Regions from separate parts of the Ruegeria sp. YTSC199 genome, predicted to be linked through region 2. Evidence: riboswitches for the same ligand, from Rfam matches in the RefSeq annotation. Region 2 holds a riboswitch; each other region holds the start of a gene.
The links. A riboswitch is a leader RNA that binds a small molecule or an ion and turns the genes downstream of it on or off. The one in region 2 is predicted to bind cobalamin.
Positions count from the first base shown of each region.

Region 1: another riboswitch for cobalamin. It lies ahead of AC2FEE_RS00325 (DUF1636 family protein); the one in region 2 lies ahead of AC2FEE_RS08850 (hypothetical protein).
Region 3: another riboswitch for cobalamin. It lies ahead of AC2FEE_RS20040 (hypothetical protein); the one in region 2 lies ahead of AC2FEE_RS08850 (hypothetical protein).
Region 4: another riboswitch for cobalamin. It lies ahead of AC2FEE_RS09660 (DUF1636 family protein); the one in region 2 lies ahead of AC2FEE_RS08850 (hypothetical protein).

Region 1 is NZ_JBXWMF010000001.1:66,493-69,671, reverse strand. Features, by position in the region: gene AC2FEE_RS00335 (NAD(P)-dependent oxidoreductase) at 1-80, opposite strand, end outside; gene AC2FEE_RS00330 (LysR substrate-binding domain-containing protein) at 184-1,068, shown strand; cobalamin riboswitch at 1,141-1,349, shown strand; gene AC2FEE_RS00325 (DUF1636 family protein) at 1,444-1,824, shown strand; gene cobW (cobalamin biosynthesis protein CobW) at 1,821-2,876, shown strand; gene cobN (cobaltochelatase subunit CobN) at 2,883-3,179, shown strand, end outside.
Region 2 is NZ_JBXWMF010000007.1:90,683-93,861, reverse strand. Features, by position in the region: gene AC2FEE_RS08855 (hypothetical protein) at 190-735, shown strand; cobalamin riboswitch at 996-1,201, shown strand; gene AC2FEE_RS08850 (hypothetical protein) at 1,519-1,734, shown strand; gene AC2FEE_RS08845 (LysR family transcriptional regulator) at 1,856-2,773, opposite strand; gene AC2FEE_RS08840 (tripartite tricarboxylate transporter substrate binding protein) at 2,876-3,179, shown strand, end outside.
Region 3 is NZ_JBXWMF010000025.1:54,297-57,475, reverse strand. Features, by position in the region: gene AC2FEE_RS20050 (DNA polymerase III subunit gamma/tau) at 1-536, opposite strand, end outside; gene AC2FEE_RS20045 (protein-tyrosine phosphatase family protein) at 670-1,173, shown strand; gene AC2FEE_RS20040 (hypothetical protein) at 1,175-1,582, opposite strand; cobalamin riboswitch at 1,664-1,884, opposite strand; gene AC2FEE_RS20035 (alpha/beta hydrolase family protein) at 2,026-2,883, shown strand; RNA gene ffs (signal recognition particle sRNA small type) at 2,923-3,021, opposite strand; gene AC2FEE_RS20025 (bifunctional 2',3'-cyclic-nucleotide 2'-phosphodiesterase/3'-nucleotidase) at 3,061-3,179, opposite strand, start outside.
Region 4 is NZ_JBXWMF010000008.1:43,113-46,291, forward strand. Features, by position in the region: gene AC2FEE_RS09650 (hypothetical protein) at 1-261, opposite strand, end outside; gene AC2FEE_RS09655 (DUF3299 domain-containing protein) at 258-1,022, opposite strand; cobalamin riboswitch at 1,165-1,354, shown strand; gene AC2FEE_RS09660 (DUF1636 family protein) at 1,449-1,805, shown strand; gene AC2FEE_RS09665 (ABC transporter ATP-binding protein) at 1,802-2,587, shown strand; gene AC2FEE_RS09670 (ABC transporter substrate-binding protein) at 2,607-3,179, shown strand, end outside.

The sequences.
Region 1 (3,179 bases), on a different contig from region 2:
GTCAAGTCAATTCCGTTGCGCAGCAGCGAGCCGGACAGCTTGCCGCCGACATTACCCAAACCGATGAATCCGACTTTCATTTCACCCTCCCGAAGGTCGTCGTTTGTGCTGAGTATCCCTATTGCCTGCCGGAAACAAAAATGAATAATAACACGTGATATAGGTAAAAATTTTTGGTGATAGATGGATCGCCTTCCAAATCCCGCTTGGCTGCGCAGCTTCGAATCCGCCGCGCGCCATCTGAATTTCACCACAACCGCGCGGGAACTTGGCCTGACGCAAACAGCCGTTTCACTGCACATTCGGTCCCTCGAAGCCGAGCTGGGTCAAAAGCTGTTCACACGAAATGCGCGGCGGCTGGAACTGACCGAGCTTGGGCAGTCTTATTCGCTGACAGTGCGGCGCGCTCTGGCCGATATCACACTGTCCACCAACAGCCTGTTTGGCCCGGCCTCGCGTCAGACACTTACGATCCGCGCCGCTATATCGACTGCCACCTACTGGATCGCCGCCGAACTGCCCGACTTCACCGAACGGCATCCGGACATCCCTGTCCGTCTGGTGTCGCATATCTGGAATGACAGCGGGACACCCGGCGATGTGGATGTGGAAATCCGCTTGGGTTACGGTGACTGGCCGGGGGTGCGATCCGAAAAACTCACCGACGAAAAGCTGGTCCCGGTCTGTCGGGCTGGGGACGACTCAGCAAAGCTGATCTCCCTGCCGCACGGGCCGCTGATTCACATCCTTGGATACGAGGACAACTGGGCGCGGTATCTTCAGGCCAACGGCATAGCGCCGCCCCACCAGCCGCCCCGGCATTCTGTGGACACCACGGTGGCGGCGCTGCAACTAGTGATGGCTGGTGCAGGATATGCCACGATCCTGGAACGGTTCGCAAACAACGCAATTCGGCAAGGCGCACCGATTGCGATTGCGGGTCCGGCGATTCCCTTTGCCCAGTCGCATTATCTGGTCAGCGCTCAACGGGCCGTGCAATCCACGGCAGCGGCGGGTTTGTTTTGCGCGTGGTTGCAGGAACGGCTGGTGGCGGATGCCGCGGATTGACACAAGCTGGTCGCTTTTCTGTTCTATGGGGTTTCTACCCCTGTCTCGCGCTTGACAAGGCCCCTGCCCGTGCCGCATGTCGCTTGCGTTGGTGTCCATCCACGGATGGATGAAAAGGGAATGCGTCAACGGTGATCCGTCAAACGCAGCCGCCCCCGCGACCGTGACCGGAGAGGGTGCCCAAAGCCACTGGCCGAATTGGCCGGGAAGGCGGGACATCCGACAGAGGCCCGCCTCTGACATCCGCAAGCCGGGAGACCTGCCAGCACGCGAAGATGAAACCGGGCGGGGTGTTCCGGTGTCGGGTCCATGTTGCGACACGTGGCCCGCATGAAACCCCGTCCCCCGCAATGAGGATTTGGGGGGATGAGAGACATGACCGAGACCGCACCAGTCGAGCTGCTGGTCTGTACCACGTGCCGCCGCGGCTTGCCCGTTGAGGACGACGCGCAACGACCCGGCGCCTTGCTTCACAAAGCACTGGAAGAGGCCGAACTGCCTGAGGGCGTGACCCTGAAAGCCGTCGAATGCCTGTCAAATTGCGATCAGGGCTGCTCCATCGTGCTGCGCGGCGGGCCGGATCGCTGGACCTTTGTGTATGAGCATTTGAACGAAACCGACCATGTTGATGTCATCGTCGATGGTGCCACCAAGTACCTTGCCGCCGAAGATGGTTTGGTCAAATGGCGCGAACGCCCTGAACATTTCCGCAAAAACTGTGCGGCCCGTATTCCCCCGATTGGAGCCCTGAAATGAGCAACCTCGAAAAACTTCCCGTCACTGTGATCACCGGCTTTTTGGGCTCGGGCAAGACTACGCTGGTCAAGCACCTGATGCAGAACCCGCAGGGCAAGCGTCTGGCCGTTGTGGTCAACGAGTTTGGTGATGTGGGCGTAGATGGCGATATTCTGAAATCCTGCGCCATCCCGGATTGCCCGGCAGAGAACATCATGGAACTGGCGAACGGTTGCATCTGCTGCACCGTGGCTGATGATTTCATTCCGACCATCGAGGCCCTGATGGCGCTGGAGCCGCGCCCCGATCACATCCTGATCGAAACCAGCGGTCTGGCCCTGCCCAAGCCGCTGTTGAAGGCGTTCGACTGGCCGGATATCCGGTCGAAGATCACCGTCGACGGGGTGATCGCTCTGGCCGATGCCGAGGCTGTTGCCGCCGGTCGTTTTGCCCCGAATGTCGAGGCCGTGGATGCCCAGCGCCTGGCCGATGACTCGATCGATCACGAAACGCCCCTGTCCGAAGTGTTCGAGGATCAGGTCTCCTGCGCTGACATCATCTTGCTGACCAAGCCTGATCTGGCTGGCCCCGAAGGCGTAGCCAAGGCCAAAGAGGTGATCGCGACCGAGGCTCCACGCCCCCTGCCCGTCGTCGAAGTAGCCGAAGGTGTAGTGGATGTCCGCGTTGTGCTGGGTCTGGAAGCAGCAGCCGAGGATGACATGGAAGCCCGTCCATCGCATCACGACGGCCACCACGATCACGAGCATGACGACTTCGAAAGCATCATCGTTGAGTTGCCGGAACAGAGCGATGCTGTTGATCTGGTTGCCAAGATCGAACGTCTGGCCACGGAACTGAACATCCTGCGGGTCAAAGGCTATGCAGCAGTATCAGGTAAACCCATGCGCCTGTTGGTGCAGGCCGTCGGCACGCGCGTCCGTCACCAATTCGACCGCCCATGGGAACCGGGTGAAGAGCGCCGCTCGCGTCTGGTGGTGATTGCCGAGCATGACGACATCAACGAGGCCGCGATCCGCGATATCCTCGTCGGTGTTTCTGAGCCCGCCGAGTAACCACACATGCACGTCGTCTTCCGCGAAAGTCACGGGTTAGAGGAAACCGAGACCGCGACCGATCTGGGCCAGAGCCCGGCGGATCTGGTGGTGCTGTCCTTTTCGGACAGCGACCTAGGCGCTTTCGCGGCGGGCTGGCATCGTGGTGGAGGCCCCGAGGGGCGGATGCCGACGATGCGTCTGGCCAACTTGGCGGCGCTGAAGCACCCCCTTTCCGTCGATACCTATGTCGAACAGACATTGGAGGGTGCGAAAGGCATCCTGATCCGTTTGATCGGCGGCGTGCCTTACTGGTCTTACGGC
Region 2 (3,179 bases):
CTATCGGTTCTGTTGCCACTTTGGTGATCGGAAGCACCGTTCTTTTCGAAGACCGCGCAAAATCATTGCGCTCTTGGACGTCAGCCGATCCAAGAACGGCGTTCAAAGTGAGTGTTCCTGCCTCGAACTAGCAGCTTAAGCTTGATGCCCTTTGTACAAGCGTATCGCGCATAGAATGGATAGCCTGTTTTGACCGAGAAAACCCAGAATCTAGTCCGGACTCAGCCCGCATATTTCCTCGATTTCGAAGCCAGCTCACTAAGCGCGATCAGTTGGCCAATTGAGATTGGGATTGCACGCGCTGTCAACGGCAACGTGATCACTGGATCGCGTCTTATCAAACCCCACCCTGATTGGGACGCGGCGGGCTGGTCGGACGTCAGTGCACGAATCCACGGATTAAGCCGCGCCTATCTTGAAGCAGAGGGCGGCGATCCCCAGAGGGTTGCGCAATGGTTCAAGGCAAGAAACACCGGAATTGCTGTAACGGACAATCCGGAGTTTGAACGGCGGTGGCTTATACGGCTGCTGGAAACGGAAATGCCCTTTCCCAAAGTCCAGCTTCTCGACTTTGACAGCTATGTCCGGATGAGCCTGACCGAGGACGCAGCGGTCGCACGCGTCTATCACACGTTAGAAAGTGCAGGGCCGCCACCGCATCGAGCGGGGCAGGATGCGGCGCGGCTGGCCGAAGCGTGGTTAAGCGGTTTTGATTGCCTGCAGAGCTCTGACTAGCACGGAGCGGACGGTGCCAAGGCGCGTATTCCGCCGAGTTCTCTGCTCGCCAGAGCCAAAGCCGCGCGAAAGTACCAAGGGTTTCCCTCTTAGCTTTCGACCGGGCCCGAAGAAATCGGGAAAACACCAAACTCCAGCTGGTTTTGACCGGCTGCCCATATGCTGGGTTATAGGGATGTCGAGCGCTTTCATGGGTCAACGGGAAGCCAAGCGGCCAGCCTAACGATTCATGGCGCGTTTTTTTTGAACCAACTCGGATCGCGTGTTGGAGCCGCGATGGTTCCCGCCCGCGTCGAGCGGGGTGGTTAAGGGGTATACGGTGCAGCTCTGAAAAAAATCAATCCGTGACTTCGCCCGCAACTGTCGGGGGTGAGCTATCCGAGATCGGCGACTGGCAATTGCCAGAGAAGGATCGGGACAGCGTCGAACCGCAAGTCTGGTGACCTGCTATCCAAATTGTTTCCAATCTGGGTGGGGTGACTCATAGGGGATGAAAAGGTTCCAAACGGTCTTTGCCGTCCAAAACCTTGCATCTGTTATGCCTAGTCCAAGCTGGGCAGGTGATATTCTTGTCGTTTTGGAAATCTGAAACCCGATCCTGCAGCACGCTTGGGGCGCACTTCGTCTCGGCATCGTCTGATCTTCGGGCCTACGCTGGGTCTTGCAGGGCAACTCGATGACGGAGCGCTTAACAGAAAACAGCGCTAGCCAGCGGGGAGGCTGTCTGACTGAATTCAGCGTGCCGGTTCTGGTTGCGGACGCTCTGGCGCTGTCCGCGCTTCTATGGCTTTCGACTTACACGATGATCTGATGTCGGCTGTTCTGCGAATCCGCGATCTGGCTCTTGGGTGCCGGGACCGGTCGGTGTTCCGTCTTCTGTCTATGGATTTCGAAGCCGGCACGACTTTGGTCGTCCTGGACGCAAACGGGTCGGGCAAAAGCCCGTTCGCAAAGATGCTTCCGGACCTAAAGGAGTCGCGTTCTGGTCGCGTGGACTGATGGGCCGAGTTCGACCGACGCTTCCCCATCCGTGCGCGGGATCGCGCAGCGATGGAGGCTTGGCGCGGGTTCGGCCTTTGTTTGGGGCCGGACGCCGCAGCGCGTGAACAAGTAGACACAATCAATTTGCAAGTTCGAGTGTCGTGCTTTGTTGCGCCAACCCCTCAACCACTTCGAACAACGCCTTTTCAAACTGAACAAGTGCATTGGACCTTGTGTTAGACACAGGGTAGAGCAGGCCAAAGGTCATCCAACGTTCGGGTGTAACAGGTACAAGCGCGACCTTCTCTGGTTTGGCCTGCGCTGCAACCAATTCATCTGCGATAGTTAATCCCACACCTTCGGCAACCAACGAACAAGCAAGCTGAGAGGCAGCGACTTCGCAAGTTTGGACCGGTGTAACACCAGCCGAATGGAAGATGTCATCAAGTTGGTCGCGCAACAACAAGCCGTGCATCAGACGTATGACAGTCTCACCTGCAAGATCACCTGCCGTCAGCTCTGTTCGAGTTGAAAGTGGATGAACCAAGGGTAGGACGACCTGGGCCCGCACTCTCAACAAAGGTTTAGTGATGATGCCTGGATGATCGACAGGCAACGCGCCAATCCCGATATCGTATTCCCGCCCTGCCAACCATTTCCCCGCTTCTCTTCGGGCGCGGACGTCCAGGCTGACATTGGTTCCTGGATTGGCTTTCGTGAACCGTGCAACGGCCGGGGCCGACAGGGATTGCGCGATCCTTGGCATGGTCACAATGCGCAGTGTTTCAGTGCGACCCGCCTTGATGTCAGCAGCGATGCGCGGAACCTCGTCGAGGTTATCGAGGATTCGTCCGGCCTCTTTGTAAAAGGCCAGCCCCTCTGGCGTTGGTGTCAGGTTTCGACCACTGCGATCGAAAAGCGTCAGTTTAAGCTCTGCCTCAAGCCCCGAGATCAGGCGGCTGATTGCCGGCTGGCTGAGGTGAAGTACCTCCGACGCGGCGACAAGCGAGCCTTCGGACAATGTCGCGCGAAACGCACGCAGGGCTTTGATATTCATTTTCCACGCTTTCGTATTTTGCAAGAGTAAATAACATCTTTGCATTTTTTACAATTGAAGACTCGGCGTAGATTGATCCCAAGTGAAATTGGGAGGTTACTCATGAAACGCAGAACTCTTCTTAGTGCCGCAATCGCTGCCGTTGCGGTCACCGCAACAGCTACCGCAAGCTTTGCCGCAGATTGGCCGAAACGTCCGATCAACCTGGTTGTTCCTTACAAAGCTGGAGGAGGCACCGATGCCTATGCCCGCGCTATATCGGCCGCCGCCGAAGGTATTCTGGATGTGCCGGTGGTTGTCGTTAACAAGCCCGGTTCCGGTGGCCTGAACGGCGCCAATTCCGTCGTTGGCGCCCGTCCCGATGGCTATACGATGATGATGACCTCTGGCGGGTCGTTTCTCTTGT
Region 3 (3,179 bases), on a different contig from region 2:
GACAGCACCGTCACCGGCACTTTGCGGATCTCGGTTGTGGCGAAGATGAACTTCACATGTTCGGGTGGTTCTTCAAGCGTCTTGAGCAGCGCGTTGAACGCGCTGGTCGACAGCATGTGGACCTCGTCGATGATGTAAATCTTATAGCGCGCGCTGGCGGCGCGGTAACGAACGCTGTCGATGATCTCGCGGATGTCGTTGACGCCTGTGCGGCTGGCGGCGTCCATTTCCATCACGTCGACATGGCGGCCTTCCATGATGGCCACGCAGTGTTCACACTGGCCGCAGGGTTCCGTGGTCGGCTTGCCCTGGCCATCGGGGCCGATGCAGTTCATGCCCTTGGCGATGATCCGCGCCGTGGTGGTCTTACCCGTGCCGCGAATGCCGGTCATGATGAAGGCCTGTGCGATCCGGTCGGCCTCGAACGCGTTTTTCAGCGTTCGGACCATCGCATCCTGACCGACGAGATCGGCAAAGGTTTCGGGGCGGTATTTGCGGGCAAGAACCTGATAGGCGGGGCTTGGCGTGTCGTTCATGTCTGCTCTGTCGGATTCGGTTCAAGAATGCAGCGTAGAGACCCCCGCCGCCCGCGTCCACCGCCGCTGTAGGCGAAATTCGGTTTGCAGGACAGTTTGCGCATCGTAGAAACGATTGCAGGAGGGCCATCTTTTGAGACTCTTTGCGATTCACGCCGTGCAGGTGGGAAATGGCACGGTTGCCCTTTCACCAGTCCCGGGGCGCGGCGGCAACTACCTGCAGGATCTTCGTAGCATCCGAGACTGGCAGCCGGATCTGGTGGTTTCCATGACCACTGAGATTGAAATGCTACAGGAAGGCGCCGCCGGACTCGGCGACGATCTTCGCGCCGCCTCTATTGGGTGGGCGCATCTGCCGGTTACGGATTTCGGCGCGCCACCGCCAGAAGTTCAGGCCGCATGGGCCGAGGTCAGCGCGGCGGCGGCACAAGTCCTGTCCCGTGGAGGGCGGGTGTTGGTGCATTGCCGGGGCGGTTGCGGCCGGTCCGGCATGGTTGCCTTGCGCCTTATGGTCGAACAGGGCGAGCAGCCCGAGGCAGCGCTGAAACGTCTACGCGCCGTGCGGCCCTGCGCCGTTGAAACCGACGGCCAGTTGCAATGGGCGGCGCAGGCGGCCAGCGCCCGAAAGGGCAGCTAGCTTAGAGCGCCGCGTGCTGCTCCTGTTGCGCAACCGGACTTGCGGCCAGCATCAATACCTCGAGCATCGCGCAGGGCGGGTTGGCCATAACATCGGCGGGCAGAGAGCTGAACACATCTGCGAACATCATGTCGGCATACCTATCAAGTGAATCGGTGGAGACATCGGGTTCCGTGCCGCAAAAGACCCGAATCTGATCAGGCCGCGCGCGAAATCGGGCGGTGCAACCTTCAAGGCAATGGGCCAGTTCACTGCTGCCTTCGACCTGAAAATCGGGGGTTGTTGCAGGTGCGGCGGTCTCTATCGCCTGAGTAATGACACGCGCGACCCGTGCCAATGCTGGGCAGGTCTTGCCGGTTCGCTGGCATACGGTGGCCGAGTATTCGTGGGTCTTGGTCTTCCAGATCATTGTGCGCCCTCCGCGCGTAGGACGGGGCGTAGATCAGGTGTGACAGCATGCTGACGACCTGCCCGGACACCCCGCCCGAGTTTCGGTTTTGGTTCGATGGCAGGTCTCCTGACTTGCGGGTCATCGCGTTGCCGACCTTCCCAGCCTTTCGGCCAGTGGTGTTTCGGCATTGCTCACCGCTTACAGTTGCGGGGGCAGTCGCGGCCTTGGTTCGTTCCGGTATAACCGGGGCAGAACCGCACCGTGTTCCCTTTTCATCCCGCCCCGGATTGGGGTCGAGAACCATCACGGCATCGCTAGCGGGTGCGGGCGGTCCGAGTCAAGCGGGCAATTTGCACGGCCAGGTCGACGCGTGGTCATGTACGACCACTGTTGACTTGTGACGGAAAACGCTGCGGATTGAAGAAAGTGAACCAATCGGTTCAAAATCCGGAGGCCGCACCATGCTGGACACTGCACAAACCGTTTCGATCGAGGACTTTCAGTTTCAGTCCGGCGCGGGCACCTTGTCGGCACGCCTTTATCTGCCAGCGTCCGCGCCCCAGGTGGCCGTAGTCATTCACGGTGCTACCGGTGTACCGAGAGATTATTACCAGCATTTTGCACGCTGGCTGGCTGCCGAGCGGGGGATGGCCTGTCTGACTTACGACTACAGCGATTTCGGCCATTCTCTGAACGGGTCGTTGAAAGAATCACGGGTCAAGATGGCCGATTGGGCCTTGGTCGACATGCCTGCGGCCCGCGCTGAAATGCGGCGCAGGTTCCCCGATGCGCAGCAGTGGAGCATCGGACATTCGGTCGGCGGGATGCTGGGGCCGATTCAGCCCGACGTCGATCAGATCGACCGCATGATCTGCGTCTGTTCCGGCCCTGTAACGGTATCGGATCACCCCTGGCCGTATCGGGCGCTGGCTTTGCTGTTCTGGTATGGTCACGCACCCTTGGCGGTGAAAGCCCTGGGGTATCTTCCTGGCAAGGCGCTGGGGGTCGGGGCGGACCTGCCGGCATCGGTATATTGGCAATGGCGGCGGTGGTGCACCGCGCCACGCAACTACCTGCCCGAAATCGGGATATCCTTGCCTGATGCGCGCTGGGCGCAGTCAGGGACGCCCGTGGACCTGTTTACCTTCGAGGATGATGATGTGGTACCGCCCAATGCGGTGTGGCGATTGGCTGATCTGTACGGTCCAGATGCGCGCCGTCACCTGTTGTCACCCGGTGAATTTGGCTTGTTGGAAGTTGGGCACATCGGCGCTTTTGCGCGCCGCAACGCAGCCCTTTGGCCACGGCTGATCGCATGACTTCGCCGGTTCTGGCGCTTTACGTTCGCTACGGGCAAGAAGTGAGAGGTTGGACATCGACCCAAGCGGGGCTCGTTGTGGCTGCTTCCTTCCGGACCTGACCAGGTTGGCGAGGCGCTCGCCCGCGCCAACCTCTCAACGCACGATATAGGCAACAGGCGCGGAAATGACAACCCGTCAGAGCGTTAAACGGATCAGCAAAAAGCCGTCATCGTCTTCTCCGATCAGCTGCGGAGTGTATTCTTCAAGCTCGGCAATATGATCGCGGGCCTTCGGACCGGTTCTGAGCAGGGTTG
Region 4 (3,179 bases), on a different contig from region 2:
GCGAACCGAACCCGGGCACAGGAATATCACAGCACGCCGACCCATCGCGCCCTCGCTTTTGACCGCCCGCATCGCCACGCCCTTGCGCCGGATCAGGGCGGTACGGCTGTGCGAATTGCCTTTACCAAACCAGCGCCGCAGCAAGTGGATCGAAGTGCGGTTTTCGGGCACGTAATCCCAGACCAGAGCCTTTACCGCGCGGATTTGTTCAGGAGGCGATCGGCAAGGCAGTTCGTGGGGCCGATCCGGTGATCCCGTCACTCAGACGCCTTCCCCGCGCCGGTTTTACGGTTGCCCGCAGCACGGAAGCGATCGGCTATGCTCTGCGTCCACTCCAGCTTGCCGCCCTGTGTTTCCAGGGTTTCGACGCTATCGGCCTCCAGCCGGAACGTCGCGCGCATGGGCATCAATCCATCCACCACCATCATATTCTGCTCTGACGGATCGATGGTCAGCTTTCCCGTCAGACGGACCGGCTCGTGGACGTAACCGGGCTCCCAGTCGCCGTTCAGCCGTACCCGGATCGTCTGATTGGGCGGCGGCGGCGGCAAGTGGCTGCACATCCCAGGCTGAGGCACCAGATAAGCAATGGGGTGCCCGTCGGCGTCGGGCGGCGCCGGAATGGCAAACCCCGCCAACGTCACCGTTTGACCGTCAAATTCAGGATTTCCGGCCGCACCGGCGCGATCCCGGCGCTGGGCCACGACAAGTCGCTGGTCCAGTAGCCAGTCGATATCGATACCATCCGCAGCCAGGGCCTCCTCGGTTTCAACCAGAAGCTCCTGCCATTTCAGCCGCTCATTGGAGCTGCCCACACCCTGATACAGCCTGCCGCGCAGGCGCACGACGAAAACCACATCGTCGAACTGCTCCGGGGTGAGATCGCGGTAGGGGTCTTCGAAGACCTGAACGGACGGGTCCGGCAAGTCGGACCAATCCAGAGCAGCCCCCGGTGCCGCCAGCGCAGAAGAACCGCACAGGCTCAGCGCCAGAATCGGTGCAAGGCGAAACCAATGTCGCATGTTCTGAGTTTATCTCCCTGCCAAGATCATTCCAGCCAGTTTTTGCGAACAACGTCCTTCACTGGCCACCCTTTTACCTCAGGCCTGGCCGGTAACAAACGAACAGGATGAAACTTTCATATTGACGCACTGGGCGATCTCGGGCAGTCAATCTGATGATGGTTCCCCCAATTGGGGATGAAAAGGGAATACGGTGAGGTCCGCCAACTCCGTGACTGCCCCCGCAACTGTAAGCGGTGAGCGAAGCCATGAATCCACTGGCCCACAGGCCGGGAAGGATGGCCAAGCCAAGACCCGCAAGTCAGGAGACCTGCCATCATGTTTTCAACCAACCCGGGGCGGGGCGTCCCGGAAGGAGGTAAAGTGACGAACACGTTACGTTATTACATTTCCACCACCTCGCTTCGACATTAAGCGGAGCGGGCAATGGCAAACAATCCCGAACACTTCCTGCTGATTTGCGAGACCTGCAACGGCACGGACGCCGCGCATGCGATCCGAAAGGCGCTGACGCACCGGCTACCATCCGGGTTTTCCATACGCATGGTTTCCTGCATGGCTGGTTGTGACCGACCAACAACCGTAGGCTTTCAGGCTGTTGGCAAAGCGCAATACCTGTTTGGTGACGTCAAATCCTCGCAGGATATTGATGCTCTGGCCCAGTTTGCGGGGCAATTCCACGACAGTGGGAACGGTTGGACCAATGCTTCTGACCGTCCGCGTGCATTGTTCGACAAAACCTTGGCTCGTATGCCCCGTCTGAACGTGGAGGTGCACCCGTGACAAACGCAGCGTTTCTGGTCGCGCGTGGCCTCGAGTACTACGCACTCAACGGCGATGTCCTGCTACAAGGCGCATCCTTCGAACTGGACAGGGGTGCGATTTTGGCCATAGCCGGGCCGAACGGGGCCGGGAAAACAACGCTTCTGAACCTTTTGTGCGGTGCAGCCGAGATGGTTCTGGGGGATGTCCTTGTCGATGGGCGAAGCCTGAAACAGATGTCGTCCAAAGACCGTGCACGCATGATCGCCGTTGTCAGCCAGCAGGAGTTTCCGGACGGTCGGCTGCTGCTGCGAGACTATGTAGCGCTGGGTCAGATTCCGATCCGCTCAGACCGATCCGCCGAAGGTCACGCGGTCGAGCTTGACCGGATACTGGACCTGACCGGGCTGGGCGCACTGGCGGACAAACGGATGGCCTTGCTGTCCGGTGGCGAACGCCAGCGCGCGCATATCGCCCGCGCCCTGGCACAAAATCCGTCGCTATTGTTTCTGGATGAACCAACCAACCATCTGGACCCGGACTCCAAGGGGCGAATGCTGTCGCTGGTGGCCGAACTGGACATCACGGTGGTCATGATCGTGCACGATCTGGTCATGATCCCCGAATTTGCCACCCACGTGGCGCTGATGAAATCCACACGTCTGACCAGTTTCGGCCCCGTGGCCGAAGTGCTGACGCCTGCGCATGTGCGCGACACGTTTGGCGTCGATTACCTGTGTTTCCAGCACGAAGGCCGTGTGATCCCGGCGCTGGATATCCGAAGAACCCCCGTTTCAAACTAACTTAAGGAAACTCCCCCCAATGAAACATATCTGGTCTGCGGCCCTGATCACCGCCATGGCAGGCAGCGCCTCCGCGCATGAAGTGACGGTAGACAATTGCGGCGAACCGCTGGTTTTCGAATCTCAACCAGAACGGCTGGTCGTTCATGACATGAACATGACCGACATGGCGTTTGCCCTGGGCCTGCAGGACAAGATCGTGGGCCTGACCGGCATCACCGGCTGGTACAAGACCAGCCCCGAATTCGACACCCTGCGCGGTGACATCCCCGAACTTGCGCCGAAATACCCGACAGTTGAAAATCTGGTTGCGGCTGAACCCGACCTGTTCTTCGCCGGTTGGTATTACGGCATGAAACCCGGCGGCGACGTGACACCCGACACGCTGGAGCCGTTTGGCATCAAGACCATGATCCTGACCGAAAGCTGCGTGCATCTGGACAAGGATCGCCCCGAAGCCAGCATGAATCTGTTGTTCGACGATGTGCTGCGTCTGGGCAAGGTCATGCATGTCGACGACAAGGCCGAAGCCCTGGTCGGCGGTTGGAAAAAGGATCTGGCGGCCATCGAAGCACAGACTGCCGATCTGGCC